3 regions of the Paenibacillus sp. Pae15 genome follow, and region 1 is predicted to be linked to each of the others. Evidence: riboswitches for the same ligand, from Rfam matches in the RefSeq annotation. Region 1 holds a riboswitch; each other region holds the start of a gene.
What was found. Region 1 has a riboswitch for cobalamin ahead of NR121_RS18345 (ABC transporter substrate-binding protein). Riboswitches for the same ligand answer to the same signal wherever they lie in the genome.
Positions count from the first base shown of each region.

Region 2: linked by a shared signal. The riboswitch ahead of metE (5-methyltetrahydropteroyltriglutamate--homocysteine S-methyltransferase) and the one ahead of NR121_RS18345 (ABC transporter substrate-binding protein) in region 1 are both predicted to bind cobalamin.
Region 3: linked by a shared signal. The riboswitch ahead of NR121_RS23555 (energy-coupling factor ABC transporter permease) and the one ahead of NR121_RS18345 (ABC transporter substrate-binding protein) in region 1 are both predicted to bind cobalamin.

Region 1 is NZ_JALJRM010000024.1:16,552-18,815, forward strand. Features, by position in the region: gene NR121_RS18340 (FecCD family ABC transporter permease) at 1-118, opposite strand, end outside; gene NR121_RS18345 (ABC transporter substrate-binding protein) at 119-1,141, opposite strand; cobalamin riboswitch at 1,302-1,509, opposite strand; gene NR121_RS18350 (hypothetical protein) at 1,535-2,062, opposite strand.
Region 2 is NZ_JALJRM010000043.1:1,348-3,611, forward strand. Features, by position in the region: gene metE (5-methyltetrahydropteroyltriglutamate--homocysteine S-methyltransferase) at 1-1,261, opposite strand, end outside; cobalamin riboswitch at 1,406-1,604, opposite strand; tRNA gene NR121_RS23510 (tRNA-Asp) at 1,998-2,074, shown strand; gene gluQRS (tRNA glutamyl-Q(34) synthetase GluQRS) at 2,170-2,264, shown strand, end outside.
Region 3 is NZ_JALJRM010000043.1:10,568-12,831, reverse strand. Features, by position in the region: gene NR121_RS23560 (energy-coupling factor ABC transporter substrate-binding protein) at 1-72, opposite strand, end outside; gene NR121_RS23555 (energy-coupling factor ABC transporter permease) at 78-836, opposite strand; cobalamin riboswitch at 985-1,172, opposite strand; gene NR121_RS23550 (hypothetical protein) at 1,585-1,830, shown strand; gene NR121_RS23545 (LysR family transcriptional regulator) at 2,058-2,264, opposite strand, start outside.

The sequences.
Region 1 (2,264 bases):
CGATTCCCCAGACATGACCGAACGGAATTCGGACCGAACCGATCGATACTGCCGCAGAAACGGCGAATACAAGCAGGGCCAAGGCGGCTCCGCCCCAAATCCACAGCTTACGCTTCATCTATTTCACCAGTTCCGGGTATATTCCTTTGGCTACTTCCGTCAATGCCTGTGTAATCCGGGGACCCGGACGGCTCATAATGTCCTTGTCCAACCCGACCAACCGGTTCGACTTCACCGCTTCAATCCGGTCCCAGCCGCTGCGCTCGCGAATCAACTGATCCATCGGCTTATTGCTCTTCTCGTCGATGATCCCCGTCGGATAAAGAATAATCTGCGGATTGTCCGCGATCACCTTCTCCTCGCTAAGCTTTACGTAACCTTTCTCGCCGCCCGCCACATTGATTCCTCCGGCCAGGCTGATCAGCTCGTCAATATACTCGCCTTTACCGACCGTCCAGCCGGGGGAAAACTCGACAAATACCTTTTTCTTCTGCTCAGGCTTCAGATCCTTCACCGCATCCAGTACCTTTTGGCGTTCGGCCTTCATCGAATCGACCAGCTTCTCCGCCTGCTCCTGGCGGTCGAAGATTTGCCCCATGAGCAGAATATTGCTCATCACATCGTCTAACGTTTTGGGCTCGACCTTAAACAGATTCACCTTCAGTCCGCGAAGCTTCTCCACTACGGTCATATTCATGGATACCCCCGTCATGACCAAATCGGCGTTGGCCGCAACGAGCGCTTCCTCGTTCGGCTTGATGATGCTGCCGACTTTCGGCTTCGCCGCCGCTTCGGCTGGATAGTTGCAGAAATCCGATACGCCCACTACCTGATCTCCGAGCCCCAAAGCAAAGAGCGTTTCCGTTTCACTCGGTGAAGTGGAAACGATGCGCTCCGGAGCTTTCTCAAAAACAAATTCTTTACCCGTAGCGTCTTTGACGGTGAGCGGATACGTCGTCCGTTTGGCCGATGTGACCGTCCCTTCCTGCCTGGCGTCGCCCGCCTTCGGCGATTCCGCCTGCTGACCTTGCCCCGGCGCTGGCGCAGTGCTTCCGCATCCTGCCAGCGTTCCCGCCAAAGCCAGGCTCAGAACGGCTGCAAGCAGCCTTTTTTTTATGCGAGTCGTCTTATCCCAATACATAGGTCCATCTCCTTATCATCATTCAAAAAACGAAAAGACCCCTGCTTTCGGATCGTCTCCGAAGCAGAGGCACACTCTGACAAACCTGGCGGCCGCAGTCGACATCAAGTCGATATGCCGCCGGCAGGCTGCGCGTCTGCCCCTTTTCCTCGAAAGGCTGCATCGAATGCATGTTCAGGCAGGTTTCCTGACTTACGGGCTGCTTCGCTGAGCCAGAGCTCTTCGCCTTCCCGTCTGCTCCAGACAGTGACTTCATGAAGAGCATTTACCCGTATACAGTGGCGGGACCGCGCCGGATTCACACCGGCTTCCCTTTTAACCCGCAAGCGTTGATTGGCTGTGCGGGCACCTGAACCGCTATGTTGTTGTCCGCTGCATGACTGGCATGCACAATTATTTCTCGGCAATTATTTTCATGACCTGCTTCGCTTTCTCTTTGTCCGGCGCATTGGCCGGAATGAACGCGAACAGATTTTTGCCGTCGAATTCGAGCTCCGTAAACCATTTGGTTTGATCCATCGGGATGCCGTACAGATGCTTTTGTTTCTTGCCGTCTTCCGTAACTTCCAGAACGCCCTCAGGAAAATCCTCCGCTTTGGCCACATCGTCCAGCGGAACATAACCGCCCTGCTCGCCCATCGCTTTAAAATGATTCTCCGGAATCATCAGAATGCCGTTCTGACCGGCCGCTATTTCGACGATCAGCTTCTCCATTGAAAATATAGGCGCCGCCAATACTTGCACACTGGGCGATTCACCTATTTCACTTTGCAGCGAGGCTTGCAACTTTTCTCCCGCTTCATTCGGGATCCCGTTGGATCCTATCATGAAAATTGACACATCCGCCTTCGATCCTCCGCCGCAGCCTGCAGCAAGTACGAACATCATCAGCAGCAGGCAGAGCAGCCCATTCCTTCTCACGCCGGTTTCTCCCCTCGTGTTTTTCCCTCTCTACCCCGATTCTCCAACATATCCTTTATGATGTTAACATAAAAGACCTGCTCTTTCAAAGCTTTTAAGAATAAGGAGGAAGCACGAAAAACCTGACTGCTGCGCTGAAAATCATCCTTACAGCTGACCATTTGACGTTTTGGCACTCTGCTGCTCACTTACACTTCTTTCG
Region 2 (2,264 bases), on a different contig from region 1:
GCCGTTCTGCAAAAGTACCCGCTCTTGCCGATGGCTGTTGATCGATCCGCTCTACCATTTCCTGAATGTGTTCCTTTTTTCTGGAGGAGGATGCATTGATTTCGCGAAGCGCTTGTTGATTTTTTTCAAGTTCGCGTGCGATCGGTTCGGAATCTTTATCTGCCACGGCCTTGGTCAGCAAAACAATCTCATCAAGCTTTTCATTGGCGAAAGCCAAGACTTGCCGAATTTCAGAACCAAGCTTGGTTTCCTGCCCGGTAGTGACAGGAACATGAAGCAGGCTGCAGGAAGGCTGAATGATCATTCTTTCATAAGGAACGTACTGGGACAACGTATTCAGCAAGGTCAGCTTGGACTGCAAATCGGCAGCCCAAATGTTGCGCCCGTCGATCAGACCTGCTCCGAGCACCTTATCCTTTGGAAATCCATGCTTGGCCATATGCTGCATGTTCCGGTCGTAACCGTGTACCAGATCCAGTCCGATTCCTTGCACCGGCAGCGAAACCGTCGCTTCATAGTGCTCTACGGCATCAAAATAGGTTTGAAGCATAATATTCAGCCCCGGCGCCGCTTCATGCAGTTGCTTATAAATATGAGTTATCCGATCCATATCTTCATCAGACAATGAGCTGACTAAAACAGGTTCATCGATTTGCACCCACCTTACGCCCTCTTGCTCCAGTTCCCTCAGGATTTGAGCATACAATGGGAGGAACAATGCAATCAGCTCGTCCCATTGCCCGGACTTATACCCTTTGGATAGTTTTAAAAACGTATACAACCCGATCAGTACCGGCTTCCCGTCAATGCCCAGCTTTTGCTTTGCTTCCCGATAGGCTTGAAGCGGCTTGTTGATGGTAAGTACCGGGGTAATATCATTCAATTCCGGTACAATGTAGTGATAATTCGTATTGAACCACTTGGTCATTTCGCAAGCAGGAGCCCCTTTGCTGCCTCTGGCCATAGCATAATAGGTGGAAAGGGAAACAACGCCGCCAGGGTAGTTAAACCGTTTGGATACAATTCCGAACATTGCCGCCGTATCCAGCATATGGTCGTACAAAGAAAAATCATTGACCGGAATAAGGTCGATTCCTTTTTCCTGCTGGAGTTTGAGATGATTCAACCGCAGTTCTTCTATCTTCTTTTCAAATTCAGACTCCTGAATCTTGTTTGCCCACAAGGCTTCCAGCAACTTTTTCCATTCTCTGTTCACTCCAATTCTTGGATACCCCAAGTTACTGCTTTTCAACGAATCCATTCGGTCACCCTCCATTTTCATATTGCTTTTAAATTCCATGCAAAAAAGGCATCTTTCCCTTGGGTTAAAAAGGGTAAAGATGCCCCTCGTTTGTAAAAACGGTGGCTACCATTTTTAACACCTCCCTATCTCCCGTAGGTAAAAACAGTGCTGTCAGAACAGGCAGGTCTCCTGGCTCCAGAATCATGGTCAAAACGCGCCTTCCCAATCCGAAGATCAGTGGCATATTCGCGTTGACTCCTCTGTTACAGTGGCGGGACCGCGTCGGCATTTCACCGAACTTCCCTTTTAAGCTCCGGAACCGTTTGAAACGGACCAGAGCACCTATTCCCACAATATAAAATTGTTGCTCGTAAAATAATACATTACAAATAGTATTTATGCAACAGTCGAGGATGGTTTAGAATGGTAATGCCACAAGAGCACAGCGGCAAAAGCAAATAAAATGACAAGCATGATGAGGATACAGCACAATTCAATGAGCCTCAGCTTCCATAAGCGTTTGCGGTTCATCTCCATCTTGCTTGCTCCCTCCCTCATTTATAAATATACGTTTACCTATTCCTGCCATATAAGTTTTAACGAAGGAAGGAGGGAAAAAGTTCCACATGAATCCGCAGCCTTTTTCATACGGTTGAACACGGTAAAATCGATTCGATCAACAAAGAGCTTGTCAGACCGCATCGATTCATGTTATTATACTGTTTGTGTCCGAGACACAACATTGCTAATGTGTGGAGCCGTGGTGTAGAGGCCTAACATGCCTGCCTGTCACGCAGGAGATCGCGGGTTCGAATCCCGTCGGCTCCGCCATGAATTTACATCCCATATCATCTTACATAGCCTAAAGAACACCGAGCAGAACGACATGTCTGCTCTTTTTTGTATTCTTCAAGGAGCGTGAGAGTATGACCCGCCGCGGACGTTTCGCACCAACTCCATCCGGACTGCTTCATATCGGCAATGCCTTCACCGCCCTCGCCGCATGGCTGCAAATGCGCCA
Region 3 (2,264 bases), on a different contig from region 1:
GAACAGGAGCGGAAGAACAGCCAACAAGACGACGGCAATCAGGATGAGAAGGTTCGTTTTCTGATGGGACATGAGAGTTATGCTCCTTTCATTTTACGCTGTAAAATCGATAATTCTTCCGAACTGTTGGCTTTCAGCCAGTTCCAGATCAGTACCGTAAGAAGTCCTTCGCTGATGGCCAAAGGGATTTGAGTGATCGCAAAAATGCCCCCGAATTTTACGAATGAAGCCAAAATGCCGCCGCTCTCTGCCGGGAACGCCAATGCCAGTTGAATGGAAGTGACGACATACGTAGACAGGTTGGCCAGCGCCGCCGCCGTAAAGATCGACAGCGTTTGTTTTCCCGTCGATTTGATCATCCACCGGTAAGCGGCATAACCGATCATGGGGCCGGCAACAGCCATAGAGAAGGCGTTGGCTCCAAGAGTGGTCAACCCGCCATGGGCAAGCAGCAGAGCTTGAAACAGCAGGACGATGGAGCCCAGCACGCTCATGGGCAGCGGTCCGAACATGACAGCGCCGAGACCTGTTCCCGTCGGATGCGAGCTGCTTCCCGTCACGGAAGGAATTTTCAGCGCCGACAGAACAAGGATGAAAGCACCGGCTACTCCCAGCATAATTTTTAGCTCCGGTGTTTCTCTCGTAATTCTCATCAAGGACCGCAGCCCGAGAATGAAGAACGGAATAAACACGGCCCACCAGAAGATCGCCCATCCGTAGGGAAGAAAGCCTTCCATAATATGCATGGCATAGGCGGACTTAGGATCGCTGACAGTCAGGTACAGGGTAAATCCGGAGACCAACAACAGTGTGCTTATTGCTTTTTTAGAAATCATTGTACATTTCCTCCCTGGCAAATCGTTGTAAAACTCAAAAAAACCAATCCTGCAGGATTGGTTAGGGGTACGCATCAATAGACGACAAGATCAGCCTGGCGTGATCGTCGCTTTTATCGTTCGTACACCACTCCTTTCCTCGAAGGCCTTGGGGTGCATAAATCAGGTAGGTCTCCTGGCTCTCGGATCGTCGTGTTCTCCCGTCTTCCCCGATGGATGATCGAGTGACATGCTGGGAGAAACTCCCCGAATACAGTGGCGGGACCGCTCGGGATTTGCACCCGATTCCCTGTTACCCTTTGCTGTCGCAAAGGCACCTGATTCAGTATGTATGCAATTCGTTTGCGTCAATCCATGCTACTTGTCCGTTGGCGGTCGTCGCATTGCATTATGTAACATGAATTTATTGAACTATAACACGAATGAGGTGACTTTGTCTATCAAAATCCTCATCCGAATGCAAGATTCGGCCTGTGATTCATTCGGCGTCATCCAGAGCCGCTTTTTTCATAAGATCAACCCCAGTGATATGTATTGGTTATAGTTACCCTCTAAACGAAACGCTAAGGCTGAAAATTGCAAAAGAGCGGCGGCTTAAAGTTAAGAAATCGTTTAGCTTTTGTTTACCTTTTATTTATATTGCTTCTGTATACTTCATTATGGGTACTAGAAGAAAATAGTACTATCCAGCAAATGAAAACCCCTTAAAATAATGAAGTAAGTAAGATATGTTAGGGATGATCTGTTTATGGAAATAAAGGATCGCATATCATTTTTAAAGAAACACGAAAATGACTGCTACCGCATTTGTTATTATTTATTGCAAAGTGAAAAGATGGCCTGCGAGGCTGCCAAAAAAGCATTGTACAGCTTGAGCAGATGCGACTCATTCTTTGCCGAGAATACTCAAGCCGTACGTGAACTGGTGCGTAAAGAAGCGATGAAATCGGCCCTGCAGTTGAAGAAAGAGCAGTCCGATCTGCTGCGGTTATGATGAACAGTCATTTGTATCATTGGGGCTGTCCCATAAGTAGTTTTTAACTACGCAGGGACGGCCCTGTTTTCTTAACTTTTCGTTACCAAACTGAAAAGATCGAGTAGAGGGCTATACTTGCTCTCTTACTCGACCTTTTTGGTTCATTGTCGCCCAGAAGAGAAGAAGATCCGCAGGTGGGCGGCCGCCGTGTTTTTCAACGGCAGGCTGCCCTTTATACTGCACGGCTACTGTTCCAGGCAGGGCTTGTCCAATGGAAAATATTCCAGAAATTTTTTCGATGTGGTCGAAAGGTACCGTCCCTTCAACCAGATGATGGCGGAAGGCCTTGACATAATGGAAGGTTCTATGATCTCTTTGAATTGAAGCCCTGCATTCGGAATGAGGTTCATAGCGGATTGGGGGACGATGGTAATGCCTACATCATGATTGGC